DNA from 2 places in the Lactobacillus paragasseri genome. Region 2 is predicted to be linked to the other one. Evidence: riboswitches for the same ligand, from Rfam matches in the RefSeq annotation. Region 2 holds a riboswitch; the other holds the start of a gene.
What was found. A riboswitch is a leader RNA that binds a small molecule or an ion and turns the genes downstream of it on or off. The one in region 2 is predicted to bind magnesium.
Positions count from the first base shown of each region.

Region 1 (7,575 bases), 780 kb from region 2:
GCATTACTGCAGAATTCTGACCAACTAAACCAATTTGATGCCGCCAATTAGTTAAATCGATATTGTCAATATTTTCATTACCAATCGTAATCTTACCTGAAGTTGGTTTGTAGAAGCGTTCAATCAATGAGAAAATTGTTGATTTACCACCACCAGATGGTCCAGCAAAAGCGACAACCGTATTTGGTTTAGCCACTACATTAATGTTATGCAAAATTTGCTTATCTTTTTCATAAGAGAAGCTGACATTTTGCAATTGCAATTCTTTACCAGCAACATCAACTTTTTGATCATCAGCAGATTCTTCAATGGGTTCATTGAGCATTTCACGAATACGTTCAGTTGAACCTGATGTCTCGGCTAATTCGTTAAAGAATTGGCTAACCATAATTACTGGTCCCATTAATTGGAACAAGTACATTAAAAATGAAATTAGGGCACCCATAGTAAGACTGCCTTGTATTACACGAATCGCACCATAGGTTAAAATTCCGATTACCAAAATCATCATTAACATGTTAGAAATTGGTTGCATTAAAGAATTAACCCATGATTCTTTAAAGAAAATATTTCTTGTTAATTAAATCAAATATTTTTCTGATTTCAAATACCACTTCTTTACTAAAGTAGTTAAAGCAATATATAAGATTAACAAAAGAAATACAATTGCTAAAAAGTACATTGGAATTGGACCAAATTTTATTGCTTTAGCTATTGGTGTAATAAATGGTAAGACAGTTCCCACCACTGCCATCCCGATTGTTGCACAAGTAACAATTGCTGTAGCATGTTGCTTAATAAATGGTAATTTGGGATCTCTAAGTGCATGAATAACCATTTCTTGGGTCCAAAGTGATTCAATAAACCATCCTGTACAAAAGATGGCTGAGAAAATTAATTTTTGCGTTGCGCTAGCCGCTGCATAACTAGTTCCAGTTACTTGCGGACAAACCACAAAGAAAAGCAAAGCAAAAGTTATGATATCAAAAATAGAGGACGTTGGACCAAAGTAGAACATAAACTTCGGTAGCTTCTTTGTACTCCACTTTCTAGGCTCTGATAAATAATGCTTATTCATAGTATCAAATGGAATAGATAGGCAACTAGTTCCATACATCAAGTCTAAAATTAAAAGTTGAATTGGAAGCATTGGTAAGAATGGCAAAAACGAAGAAGCTACTAAAATTGATAAAATATTACCAAAATTAGAAGAAAGCGTAATTTTAATATATTTCATCGTATTGCCAAATACTTGACGGCCAATTTGTACTCCCTTTTCTAAAATCATTAAATCTTTGTGGAGCAAAATTATATCTGCTGACTTTTTAGCAATGTCCACCGCTGTATCAACTGAGATAGCAACATCTGCCGCTTTCATTGCAGGAGCATCATTGATTCCATCTCCCATATAAGCTACGGTATGACCATCTTGTCTAAGTAAGTCAATAATCTGAGCTTTTTGTTGTGGAGATAATTTTACAAAAACATCGCATGCTTGCACCATTTGTTTTAATTCAGCGTCAGTCTTATTTTCAAGGTCTTTTCCCTGATAAACTCGATCAATATTTAAACCTACTTGCTTCCCTACATTTCGCGTAACTGCTTCATTATCTCCAGTTAAAATTTTGACTGTAATGCCATCTTCTTTTAAGGCAGTCAATGCTGCCTTAGCACTGTCTTTTGGTGGATCTAAAAATGCTAAAAATCCAACTAAGATTAATTCATTCTCATCATCAATGCTAAATTCACCAACAGGAGCTGGATTCTTTTTATATCCTAAAAGAACAACACGTAAACCATCCTGATTCATCTCATCAATTTCAGTTAAAATTTTCTGACGTTGATCTTCATCAAGTGGACTTATTGCACCATCTATTTCTACTCTGTTAGAACAAGCAAGCATTTCTTCAGCAGCACCTTTAGTTACCAAAATATGTTCGTATTGCTGGTTCATAACGACAACGCTCATACGTCTTCTCTTAAAATCAAAAGGTATTTCATCAATCTTTTGGTAGTTTTGGTTAATTTTCTTTGTATCTAGTTCTCCTTGAGCAGCATCAATAACTGCTTTATCAATTAAATCTTTCATCCCTGTTTGATAATAACTATTCAAGTATGAAAGCTCTAATACTTTTGGCTTTTCTTCTAAGTTTAAATTATAGTGTCGTTCTAAAACCACTTTATCTTGTGTTAAGGTACCAGTCTTATCAGTGCAAAGAATATCAGCTGAGCCAAAGTTTTGGATTGAATTCATTCTTTTAACAATGGTTTCATGCTTAGCCATTTCAACAGACCCCTTAACTAAATTGCTGGTCACAATAACTGGCAACATTTCTGGCGTTAAACCAACAGCCGTTGCAATAGCAAAAATTAAGGCATTTAGCCAATCGCCTTTAGTTAAACCATTAATCAAAAACACTAGTGGTGCAATTACAGCTGTCATGATTAGTAATATTTTAGAAACATTTTTAATTCCAATGTCAAAAGTTGTCTCTTTGTTTTTATTCTGAATAAGAGTACGGGCCAGATTTCCAAAAACGGTTTTATCACCTGTAGCAAAAACGACGCCCATTCCAGAACCAGAAACAATATTTGTTCCTTCATAAAGGATATTTGGATAATCTAAGTAATTATCACTTTCTTTTGGCTTCTGATCTGCCATCTTTTCAACTGGACTTGACTCTCCATTTAATGAGCTCGCTGAACAAAATAAGTCTTTACTCTTTAACAAATACATATCTGCTGGCACTAAATCTCCAGCAGATAAATTAATAATATCACCAACTACTACATCTTTAGTTGGTAATTCCTTATCTTCGCCAGCTCGTTTAACATTTGTAGTTACAGAAACCATATTTAGCAATGAGTCAACCGCATCACTTGTTTTTACATTTTGAATAAAACTAGTAATTCCTGAAATCAGAACCATCATAATCATGATAATTACGGTACTCAAATCTTTTTGATCAGCTGGCACAAAAACATAGTTAGTTAAAAAAGATAAACCTGCTAAAAATAACAACACACCAGTAAAAGGTGTCATAAAAGCATCGATTAAAAAATGTAATTTTGGATGATGTTCTTTATTCGAGACCTCATTTAAGCCATCTTGCTCCAAGCGTTGTTTTGCTTGAACAGGATTTAATCCATTAATTGTTGTATGCAATTGCTTTAAGACTTCATTTTTTTCTTGTCTAGCAATTTGTTTAGCCAAAGTCGCATTAGTTACTACGCGATCTTTAGAGTTGAATTTTAACATAGTAATCTCTCCCTCTAAAAAATCGGCAAACAAACAAAAAGACCAACGCAAAAACTGCATTGGTCTTAATTTAGCGATTTATACTCGTCGTTCAGTTTTAACACTACGTAACGTGAAGTTTTTCAACTAGCTGATTGGGAAAAGCCTTAAGTCAACAATTCCTGTTTAACCCGTTGGCATCTCTAGATGTTGCTGGGCATCAGCGTATATTTACGTAGGAGTCTCACCTAACAGTTCATTTGCTTCTTTATTCAATTAACGGTTAATAGATTAAACAATTATTCTTTATTATTCAAGCATGTTTATAAATTCTTTACTTTTACTCTAAATCCATACATCAAATAATTAATCTAAGTTAAATTGTTTTAGATAATTAGTTAAATACTCTACAGTTAAACTTTGCGGATCTTTAATTAATTCTAGTGGTTGGCCTTGCGCTACAATACGACCACCATTTTCACCACCTCGTGGTCCCAGATCTAGCATATAATCTGCATTAACAACTAAATTCAGGTCATGTGTAATCGTAATAATAGTTGCACCTTGATCAAGCAATTTTTGCATGACTTCAACTAGGACTTTAACATCCAGGGGATGCAGACCAATTGTTGGTTCATCAAAGACAAATAAAGTATCGTCTTGCTTATGACTTAAGTGAGTCACTAATTTTAAACGCTGTGCTTCTCCACCAGATAAAGTTGGCGTACTTTCACCTAAGTGCAGGTAATCTAAACCAACTTCTTTAAGCAACTGCAAATCACGTTCAATCTTTGGCACACGCTTAAAAACAGGAATCGCTTCGTTAACATCAAGATTCAAAACATCCACAATTGACATATCATGCCACTTTATCTTTTGAATTCCAAGATTATAGCGGTCGCCATGACAAGTTGGACAAGTTTGCTGCATATCAGGCAAGAATTGAATATCTAAAGTAACAATTCCTGTTCCGCCACAAGTTGGACAAGCACCTTCTTTATTGTTGTAAGAAAAATAGCTTGGCGTATAATGTTTTTCTTTAGCCAAAGACTGTTTTGCAAAAAGTTTACGCAAATTATCCATAATTGAGGTATAAGTTGCAACTGTTGAACGCGTACTCTTGCCAATTGGTGAAGCATCCACGCTAACCACATTATTAATTGGACAATCAAAATTCTTAATTTGTTTAGGTAGTGGTTCACTTTTATCTTGTGCCTTAATTGCAGGAACTAATGAATCTAAAATCAAACTAGTTTTTCCAGCTCCAGAGAAGCCTGTCACACTAGTTAATTGATTCAAAGGAATACCTGCTTGAACATCTTTCAAGTTGAAGTAATCTTCTACTTCAAAACTAATTTGATCTGAATTAACCTGATCGCTAACTTTTCTAGCCATTAAATGTGCTTTTCCATTTAAATATGGTGCAATTAGTGACTGCTTATCTTTCTTAATTTCTTCAGGACTGTCTTGATCTAAAATTTGACCACCTTGTTCACCTGAACCTGGACCAATTTCAATAATCTCATCAGCAGCTTTAATAATATCAACGTTGTGATCAACAACTACTAAAGAATTACCCTGATCAACTAATTTGCGCAAAACTTTAATTAAGCCATCAACGTTAGCTGGATGCAAGCCAATCGACGGTTCATCTAAGACATATAAAACGCCAGTTGTTTCTGTACGTAGTGTTCTCGCTAATTGAATTCTCTGAAGTTCACCAGTTGATAAAGTGTTGCCAGCTCGCTCCATAGTTAAATAATCTAGTCCTAAATCAAGCAGCGGCTGCAGATTATTAAGAAATTCATTGATCAAAGAGCTAGCCATTTTATGCATATCTTCAGGCAATTTTGCTAATACTTCCTTACTCCAAGCTGGCAAATCCCCTAGCTGCATTTGCTCGACTTGATAAATATTTTTACCATTAACTAACTGCTTCAAAAGTTCTGGACGAAGACGCGTACCATGACAAACTGGACAAGTTGAATAAGTGAAAAATTCTGCAATTCTCTTTTGTGCACGTTCACTTTTACTGCTTTTAGCTGAGCGCAACACAGCCTGATGAGCATTTTCATACAATGCATTAAAATCATGGAAAACTCGACCAGTTCCAGACAAAAAGTCCATCTTATATTTTTTCTCAGGACCATTTAAGACAAAATCTTTTTCTTTATCCGTTAAATCCTTATAAGGAATATCAATCCTTACTCCAGCATGTTGAGCTACGCTTGGCATAAAGTTTCTTCCTGGCAAGCTCCATGAAGCAACTGCTCCGTCCTCAATTGATAAATTAGGATCAGCAATTAGTTTACTATCATCAAGCTGACGAACTTTTCCAGTTCCACCACATTCTTGACAAGCACCATCAGAATTAAAAGCAAAATCTTCAGCGCTTGGTACATAAAACTTAACACCGCATGTTGGACAAGTAATTTGTCCCATTTCTTCACCTGACTTAGACATAGCTTCCGCGATATCTAAACTTGGAGCTACGCGGTGACCGTTAGGACAAACTGGCGAACCTAATCTTGAAAAAATCAAACGCAAAACATTAAAAGTCTCGGTCGTTGTCCCAACAGTTGCTCGTTCATTTGGAATACTTGGACGCTGGCGCAAAGCTAAAGCAGACGGAATATGTTTAACCGAAGTAACGTCAGCTTGTGCACCTTGTTTAATTCGCCGACGCATGTAAGTAGACAGTGCATCTAAATATCGTCTTGAGCCCTCTTCATATAAAATTCCCATTGCTAAAGAAGACTTACCTGAACCAGACAAGCCTGAAATAGCAACAAATTTATGAAGTGGAATATTTACATCAATATTTTTTAAATTATGGACTCTTGCACCTTTAATTTCTATTTGAGTTGGTAATTCCAAATTAAACTCCTATCTAAAGCTTCAATTTCTTCTTTATTTTAAAATTTTATATGCTAAAATACCATTTTTTATTAAACCAAGTTTCTCAATGTTTAAGCCAATATTGAACTGCCACAAGTCATTGCCAATTTTTAAATTATTTTCTTTGGTATATTTTCTAATTGTAGCTAATCCCTTTTTCAATTCCTGCACCAGTATTTTCCACCTTAACAATCAAGTAATTGCCATCATTTTAACTAATAATCGGGATGTTGACTTTTTGATTGTATGATTTTTTTAATAATTCTAAAACCGGAATTGGCATAGGTATTAGCTTTTGCCTGAGGTAAATCCGTGATAAATCCAGATAAGTTCTTATTGGCCATAACCCCTGTACCAAGTTCTTGATAAAACTGATTACATGAAGAGGCAATTTCTGCTTCAGAACAATCAGCCTTAGGATCCGAACACCAAAAGTCGTGATCAGGTAAAAAACATTCTTTCACAACATAAAAATCGACATCAGTTAGTTGAAAGTTGTCATTTTCTTTTTGACGCAAAATAGCTAGGAGTTGCTTTAAATTTTGGATACGAAGTTCGATCTTATTCTTTAAAGAAATTAATTTTTTATTCAAGGCATCCCTGCTAGAACCACCCAAATAATCTTTAATTTCTTCTACCGAAAATCCTAAATCACGTAATCCCAAGATAAAACCAATTTGATAGAGTGGCTCATAACTATAGTAGCGATAACCAGTTTCTTCGATCTTCATTGGCTTAAAGACATCTTTTTGATCATAAAATATCAAAGTTCGTCTGGTAGTGCCTGCAAGTTTAGCAAATTCAGAAATTGATAATAATTTATCATTGGCCACTCTCAACATTCCTTTCTTAATTATTCTCTATAAATAAAATAAACTGTGACGCGAGGTTACAGTCAAGGGATTTAATTTATTAAACCATTTTCAAATCTATTTACTCTCCCCAAGCGTAAAATATAGATAAGAGAAAACATTACTAGAAAGGAAAATCATCTATGGAATCTGCACTATATCCAATTCAAAATAAATATCGGTTTAACACTTTAATGAATGGCACTTGGCAATTTGAAACTGATCCTAACTCTGTTGGTCTTGACGAGGGATGGAATAAAGAGTTGCCTGATCCTGAAGAAATGCCTGTACCAGGTACGTTTGCAGAATTAACTACTAAGCGAGACCGTAAATACTATACTGGAGACTTTTGGTATCAAAAAGACTTCTTTATTCCTTCATTTCTAAAGAAGAAAGAACTTTATATCCGTTTTGGTTCGGTTACTCATCGCGCAAAAGTATTTATTAATGGACATGAAGTCGGTCAACATGAAGGTGGTTTTTTACCATTTCAAGTAAAAATTTCAAATTATATTAATTACGACCAAACTAATCGTGTAACTGTTTTAGTCAATAACGAATTATCTGAAAAAGCTATTCCTTGCGGCA
Region 1 is NZ_AP018549.1:1,024,349-1,031,923, forward strand. It holds partial or broken gene LpgJCM5343_RS05000 (ATP-binding cassette domain-containing protein) at 1-559, opposite strand, end outside; gene mgtA (magnesium-translocating P-type ATPase) at 581-3,259, opposite strand; M-box (ykoK) riboswitch at 3,335-3,501, opposite strand; gene LpgJCM5343_RS05010 (excinuclease ABC subunit UvrA) at 3,605-6,115, opposite strand; gene LpgJCM5343_RS09450 (hypothetical protein) at 6,149-6,307, opposite strand; gene LpgJCM5343_RS05015 (MerR family transcriptional regulator) at 6,352-6,969, opposite strand; gene uidA (beta-glucuronidase) at 7,131-7,575, shown strand, end outside.
Region 1: it holds a riboswitch for magnesium, as region 2 does, so the genes downstream of both, mgtA (magnesium-translocating P-type ATPase) here and LpgJCM5343_RS01025 (P-type ATPase actuator domain-containing protein) in region 2, are expected to answer to the same signal.

Region 2 (7,575 bases):
TATATCATTTTGGAAAACGATTGAAGTCCGTCTGCTCTAAGAAATTACCTGGCCGCACTTTAATTAGCTTTTTAGTTCTGTCAACTTCAGTAATCTTAATCAGTGATTGATAATCATCTACGACCTTTTGAGAAGCGTATTTTGTCTCACAGAGAACGCACATTCCAGCAACTGTTCCCTTAAATTCCTTAACTAGTTCTTCCATCCCAGTTAAAGTTCCGCCGCCTTTCATGAAGTCATCAACAATTAATACATTGCTTCCTTCTGGAAGTAGTCTTTTTGCTAATTCCATTTTTTCAACTCGTTCACTTGACGAAGCAACGTAGTTAACCGAGATTGTTGATCCTTCAGTAATTTTAGGTCTTCTTCTAACCATCACAAATGGTACGTTTAAAAAGCGACTAACTGCTTGCGCGATAGCAATCCCCTTAGTTTCAATTGTCATTACATAATCAACATTACTGTAGGCATATTTGGTTGCAATCAATTGTCCAATTTGCTGCAAATCTTGTGGTGAGCCTAAAATATCAGATAAGTAAACGAAATTACCAGGCAAAATACGATCAGGATCTTCGATACGGTCAGCTAAATCATGAAGATAGTTAGTAGCCTCTTTTTTCCCAACAAAAGGAATGTATCTCACTCCACCAGCAGCTCCTGCTACAGTTTCTAAAATACCATTTTGGTCGCTAGCCAAAGTTTGACGTAAAATTGCCAAGTCTTCTGAAATTGAAGATTTAGCTGCGCCATAGCGATCTGCAAAAAATGGCAATGCAATCAAAGTATGAGGGCGAGCTAAAAGATACTTAACCATATCAACTAATCTTTCTGAACGTTTCATGCTTTTACCTTCCTAAACATTAAATTAAATTTCTAAACTTAAATATACTCTATCTAAAGAAAAATCACTAGCATTTTAAGAAAAATACTAGTGATTGTTCGTAATATATTCTATTGTCGCTTACATTTCATCAAACTCAAGCTCAATGTTCTTGGTTAATAAATCCGTGTAACTGTAAGATACTCGTTCAAAGTTGTTTTGATCTTGATCAAGGTCAACTACAAACACTGCACGATAAGTCTTAGTTAATCTACCTTTACGGCGTGTTACTTTCTTTCTTCCTGCTTGAGCTACTACTACCAAGCTTTCGCCCAAATGAGAATCCAAATTATGTTTAATTGCCATTAGTGTTGTTGGCACTGGACGTCACTCCTTTGCTTGGGTACTATTCTATCAAAAAATTAATATTTTTTCAAGTCTGTAAATTGTAAGCGTTCTATGCTTGCTGATCTTTTAAAAGATGTGCTAACTCTACAAATTGATTTAGCGTTAATTCTTCCGGACGAACTCGAAGATCTAGTCCTAAATCATTAATCATTTTTTCACGCATATCTCTATCCTTGACTAAGGATTTTAAGTTATTAGCTAGTGTTTTTCGGCGCTGAGCAAAGCACATTTTTACAACATGATCAAAGAAAGAATAATCGTCAATATCTGGCTTTTCAGTAAGTGGCGTCAAGACAACAACTGCAGAGTCAACCTTTGGGCGTGGCATGAATGACGTACTTTTCACTTCTTCTGCTAGCTTCACATTCATTCTGCTTTGAACAGCAATTGTTAAAGGGCCATATTCCTTAGTCTTGGGTTTAGCAACTAAACGCTCAGCCACTTCTTTTTGCATCATTAGCGTTAAACTACTGAAAGCTAAATTACTCTTAATTAGATTAAAAATTATCGGCGTTGTGATGTAGTAAGGCAAATTAGCAACAATTTTAACCGACTTATTTAAATCAAGAAAACCATCGCTATCTTTAGTAAAGTTTGCCTTTAATACGTCTTTCATGACTAATTTAAAGCGATTGCTTAATTCTTCACCAGCAACTTTTTGTGGCAATTCATTTTTTAAAATTTCAGGTAAATCTTGATCAACTTCATAAGCTAACACCTTGGCACCAGCTAAAAGAAGCTGCTCAGTTAAAGACCCAATTCCTGGTCCAATTTCAATAACTTGATCACCTGTTTGAATATCAGCCGCTTCAACAATTCCCTTAATTGCGGCTAAATCTACTAAGAAATTTTGCCCCAAATTCTTTTTTGCATGCATAAAGTAGCGATTAACAATCGCCTGAGTCCGAACTGGACTAGCAATCGGCATACTATTTGACATCTTCAACTGCCCTCTTTAATTCTTTATAAGTAATTCCAAACATTTTTAAGCGCTTTAAGAATTGTTTACTATTTCCATATCCAATTCCTAACTTAATCCCAACTTTTTCACGTAAAAGACGCGCTTCTGGACTAACTGCTAGACCCAAATCATCATACTTTTCTTTAGTAATATCACTCTCTACTGCTTGAACCTCGTGCAAATCACCCAAAGCACGTACTAGTGCTTCTTTTGACGCATGTTCAACTCCTAAGCTATTTCCTCTCTTAGTTGGCTCTCCCTCTTTACGAGTGATAAAAGCTTGTTTAGCATTGGGTGCAGCATTAGTCACCAGTCTTCTAATTCTTTCACCATTATAGTCTGGATCTGTAAAGATAATTATTTCTCGTGTTTTTGCCAGTTTCTTAATTTCTGCTAAAGTTTGATCAGATACCTCCGAGCCATTAGTTTCAATAGTTTCAATTCCTGGGAAAAACTGTTTTAATCTCTTGGTATCGTCTCGTCCTTCAACAACAACTACCGCATTAAACTGTTTTTGATTATTTGATTCCATATGCCCTCATCGTATTTTCAAACGTGTGCTTTGCCACTTCTTCAACAGATGTGTCACGTAACTTAGCGATCGCTTCTGCAACATAACGCACATATCCTGTTTCATTCTGCTTTCCGCGGTATGGCTTTGGCGTTAAATATGGAGCATCAGTTTCAATCAGAAATCTATCCCATGGTACAACTTTGGCAGAAGCATGTACGTCAGTTGCTTTAGTAAAAGAAACAACGCCAGAAAATGACACCATCATCCCTAAGTCAAGAAACTTTTTAAGCCAATCAGGATCACCATTAAAGTTATGAATTATTCCTCCATATTCACCGACATGACTATCTTTTAAAACTTGATATGTATCTTCAAAAGCATCACGTGTATGAATATTTACTGGCATCTTTAAGCTATGAGCTAAGTCAAGCTGCTGCGCAAAAACTTTTCGTTGAACATCTCTTGGCGATTCATCCCAGTAATAATCTAGTCCAATTTCTCCTAAAGCAACAGTTTTAGGCTTTTTTAGCTGCTCAACTAGCTTATCTTCTGATTTTTGATCATAATCCTTAGCTACGTCTGGACAGTAGCCAACAATAGCATATAAATTATCAAATCTTTGACTTAGATCAACTGCTCGTTCATTAAATTCTGGATCTTGTCCAGCAACCGCACTTTTTACCACACCTAATTCTCTTGCTCGATCAAGGTAGATCTCTTCTTTTCCTCGAAAAGGCACGTCATTTAAGTGCGTATGCGAATCAAAAATTTTCATTAGCCTAATTCAGCCCCAACTTCATGTTCATCGCCTACAATAGCTAATTTAACCTGACCATCTTTTTCACTAGATAAAAGCATACCTTGACTTTCATGACCTAACATTTTACGTGGTTTCAAGTTAGTTACTGCTAGCACCTTTTTATCTAAAAGTTCGCTTGCATCTGGATAGAACTTGCGAATACCACTCAAAATTTGACGCTCATTTCCATCGCCAAAGTCTAGCTTAAACATCAACAGCTTACTTGAACCCTTTACTGGTTCTACTGATAAAATTTGACCAACTTGAATCTTAACCTTGTCAAAGTCATCAATGGTGATATGCTTTTCTTCTTTTTGCTGGCTTCTAGTCTTCTTCTTTAGTTTTGCCTTCTTCATTTCTTCCTTAATGTATTTAACTTCAACATCATTCTTAAGTCTTGGGAAGATTGGAGTTGGTTTTTCAGTTACTTTAACATTCCAGTCAAAGCCGCCAAATTCAAGTTTCTTTTGTTCCTCATTATTCCAGTCAAGACCAAGTTGTTCAAACATCTTAACTGGACTTTGAGTCATTACTGGTGCAATTAAAATAGCAACTAAACGAAGACTTTCAGCTAAATTAGACATTACTTTAGATAATTCTTCGCTCTTGCCCTCTTTATTCAAAGTCCAAGGAGTAGTCTCATCAATGTATTTATTTGCACGAGAAATAAGCTTCCAAACACTATCTAGAGCTTGAGAGAAGTGAAGAGCGTCCATTTGTTTTTGATATTCAGCAATTGTTTCCTTAGCTGTCTTCATCAAGTCTTGAGCAAATTCATCTTGTTCTGCTGCAACTGGTGCAACTTGACCATCTTGGTATTGGTTAATCATTGAAACAGTTCTATTTAGCAAGTTACCCAAGTCATTAGCTAAATCAAAGTTAACTCTCTCAACGAAATCTTCAGGAGTAAAAATACCATCTGAACCAAATGGAATTGCACGCATCAAGTAGTAACGAAGAGCGTCTAATCCATAGCGTTTAACAATCATTTCTGGATAAACGGCATTACCTTTAGATTTAGACATTTTACCGTCTTTCATTAAAACCCAGCCATGGCCGAAGATTTGCTTAGGAAGTGGCAAGCCTAATGCCATTAACATAATTGGCCAATAAATTGTATGGAAACGCACAATTTCCTTACCTACTAAATGAACATCAGCTGGCCAGTATTTCTTAAATAATGAATCATCATCTGAGCCATAACCTAGGGCAGTAATATAGTTAGAAAGTGCATCAATCCAAACATAAACTACGTGCTTAGGATCGCTTGGTACAGGAATTCCCCAGTCAACTGTTGTACGAGTTACTGAAAGATCTTCAAGACCTGGTTTGATAAAGTTATTTATCATTTCCTTTTCACGAGAGTGAGGCAAAATAAAGTCTGGATGATCCTTATAATACTGTAAAAGACGATCAGCATATTTACTCATTCTAAAGAAGTATGAAGGTTCTTTAACCAAACGAACTTCGTGGCCTGACGGAGCTTTACCGCCAATAACATTACCATTATCATCTTTATAAACTTCAGCAAGTTGTGATTCAGTAAAGTATTCTTCATCTTCAACTGAATACCAGCCAGTATATTCGCCTAAATAAATATCGCCTTGCTTTAACAACTTTTCAAAAATCTTTTGAACAGCCTTAACGTGGTCTTCATCAGTTGTCCTAATAAAGCGATCGTAAGAAACATCTAACATCTTCCATAACTCTTTATAAGAAGCTGCCATCTTGTCTACAAATTCTTGAGGTTTAATACCCTGTGCTTCAGCTTTTTGTTCAATCTTCAAACCGTGTTCATCAGTACCTGTTAAAAAGAAGGTATCAAAACCGCGAGATTTTTTGTAGCGAGTCATTGTATCAGCAGCAATCGTAGTATAAGCATTACCGATAGTTAATTTTCCAGATGGATAATAAATAGGTGTAGTAATATAGAAAGTTTTCTTTTCAGCCATCTTTATTCTTCCTCTCATAAGTCTTTTAATTGCTAGTATAACATAGCATGTAGGACTTAATTTGTACATTAAAAAAAGGAATTCTATAAAATACGGAATTCCTATAAATTATTTAGATAATTAATTGTCATATGTCGCTCGAATCCTAGGCATATCGATATTGGCTTTTACCAAGTTATTTACAATAGCTGTTGGCATTACCTCAGCCGTTATGCCAATAGTAATTGCTACAGCAAAAATTAAAGCATTCTCCCAATTACCGCGCATTATTTCATTAATTAGCAAAACAACTGGAACAATAACTAGAATTAATGTTAAAAAGATTTTGGTTAATTTTTTCATACTAGAATTAAAGAGATGGTTCTCTAGATTAATCTTAGAAAGATTTTGAACTACCTTTCCAAAAACAGTTTCTTTACCAGTCGCAAAGATAACGCCAATGCCTGAACCTGAAAGAATAATTGTGCCTGCATATAAAATATTAGCATAATCTAAGTTATTATTTTTACCAGTGTAATTAGTAGCACTCTTTTTCACAGTGTCTTCTTCACCAAGTAATGAGCACTCTAAATCATTACTTTTCAGTAATTTAACGTCAGCTGGAACAATATCTCCAGCTTTAAGTAGTACCACATCTCCAATTGTTAGATCACGGGTTAAAAGTTGCTGTGGTTCACAATCACGCATTACTTGAGTTGTTCTAGAAATTCGATTTATCAAATTTTGAATATTAGTATTAATACGAATATTTTGCATAGCAGTTAAAATGGCTGAAATAAATAAAATTGCTAAAACAAAAATTGCTGGACTTAGGTTAAGAGTATGTTGAGAGGAATTTAAAAAAATTGCTACAATTGCTAAAAAAAGCAGAACAAGGGAAAAAGGAGTTATAAAAGCCTTTAACAAATAGTGAAGTTTTGTCTTATCATGTTTAATTATTATTTCATTAGATCCGTATTTTGCTAAGCGTTGCCTCGCATCTTTACTTTGAAGGCCGCTAATTGAGGTTTTTAATCGTTGCAGCGTCGCAAACTTATCTTCGCATGCAATCCGGCGCACCAGCTTGGTGTCTGTAGTATTTCTTGTGCCGGAAGTGTTGATTTTGAACATCTTCAACATCCTTTCTTAAGAACCTAGCAAACAAACAAAAAGACCGATGCAAAAACTGCATCGGCTCAAATCCAAGCGATTTTTATACTCGTCGTTCAGTTTTAACACTACGTGACGTAAGGTTATTTAACATAACTAGCTGGCTGGGGAGGGCCTTATATCGACGATCCCTGTTTGACCCGTTGGCATCTCTGGATGTTGCTGGGCGACAGCATATGTTCACGTAGGAGTCTCACCTAACAGTTTATTTGCTCTAATATTTAATTTCTATTGATACTTTAACGGCTAACTAAGAATTAGTCAAGTCCCTACTTCTTTTTTCGAAAACTCTTAAATAGAACTAGTCCGAAACTGATTAAAGCTGCAATTACTAATCCCCAAACCAAGTTTACACTCTGTGGATGATCTATTTTTTGCAGTTCATCTTGTGTTAGCGAATTTTTATCATAAGACAGCTTATCTTTTTGGGCAACCAAAGTAGCGCAAGCATTAAACACTAATCGAATTCCGGAATTAAAAGTTGCTGCCTTTTCACTTCTTAATTTATTCCCCGCATAACGAACAATATTGCCACATTTACTTTGAGTTAAAGGATCTTGATAATTCTTACCGACAATAATTTGAACATTTTTCTTTTTGTTTTGAAGAGCAACAGCAATAATTATCTGATTCTTTAGTGGCTGAATTCGATTTAAATCATTGCTGTCTTTTAAGCTTAAAAGGCGAATTTCAGGTTTAGTTTTAGTCTTTTGATAACTCTCATTTTTCTGATTAACAAGTTCTTTTGTCTGATTATCAAATAATCCTTGCGGATCACTAACAAAAGACTTGGTGCTAGCAGTCAACGTTAATAAACAAATAAGCAGTGACACCAAACCAATAATTTTATTTTTCATTGTCAGCCTTCTCTAGCCTGTCTGCTAAGCTTTGAACGTATTTATGATCAAGTGTTACTTGTTCAATTGCAACACCTTTTTCACGCAATAGTTTTAAGGCTAAAGGATTATCATG
Region 2 is NZ_AP018549.1:239,814-247,388, reverse strand. It holds gene purR (pur operon repressor) at 5-841, opposite strand; gene LpgJCM5343_RS01050 (Veg family protein) at 962-1,201, opposite strand; gene rsmA (16S rRNA (adenine(1518)-N(6)/adenine(1519)-N(6))-dimethyltransferase RsmA) at 1,278-2,168, opposite strand; gene rnmV (ribonuclease M5) at 2,158-2,721, opposite strand; gene LpgJCM5343_RS01035 (TatD family hydrolase) at 2,708-3,478, opposite strand; gene metG (methionine--tRNA ligase) at 3,478-5,454, opposite strand; gene LpgJCM5343_RS01025 (P-type ATPase actuator domain-containing protein) at 5,575-6,573, opposite strand; M-box (ykoK) riboswitch at 6,644-6,815, opposite strand; gene LpgJCM5343_RS01020 (TPM domain-containing protein) at 6,873-7,460, opposite strand; gene LpgJCM5343_RS01015 (deoxycytidylate deaminase) at 7,450-7,575, opposite strand, start outside.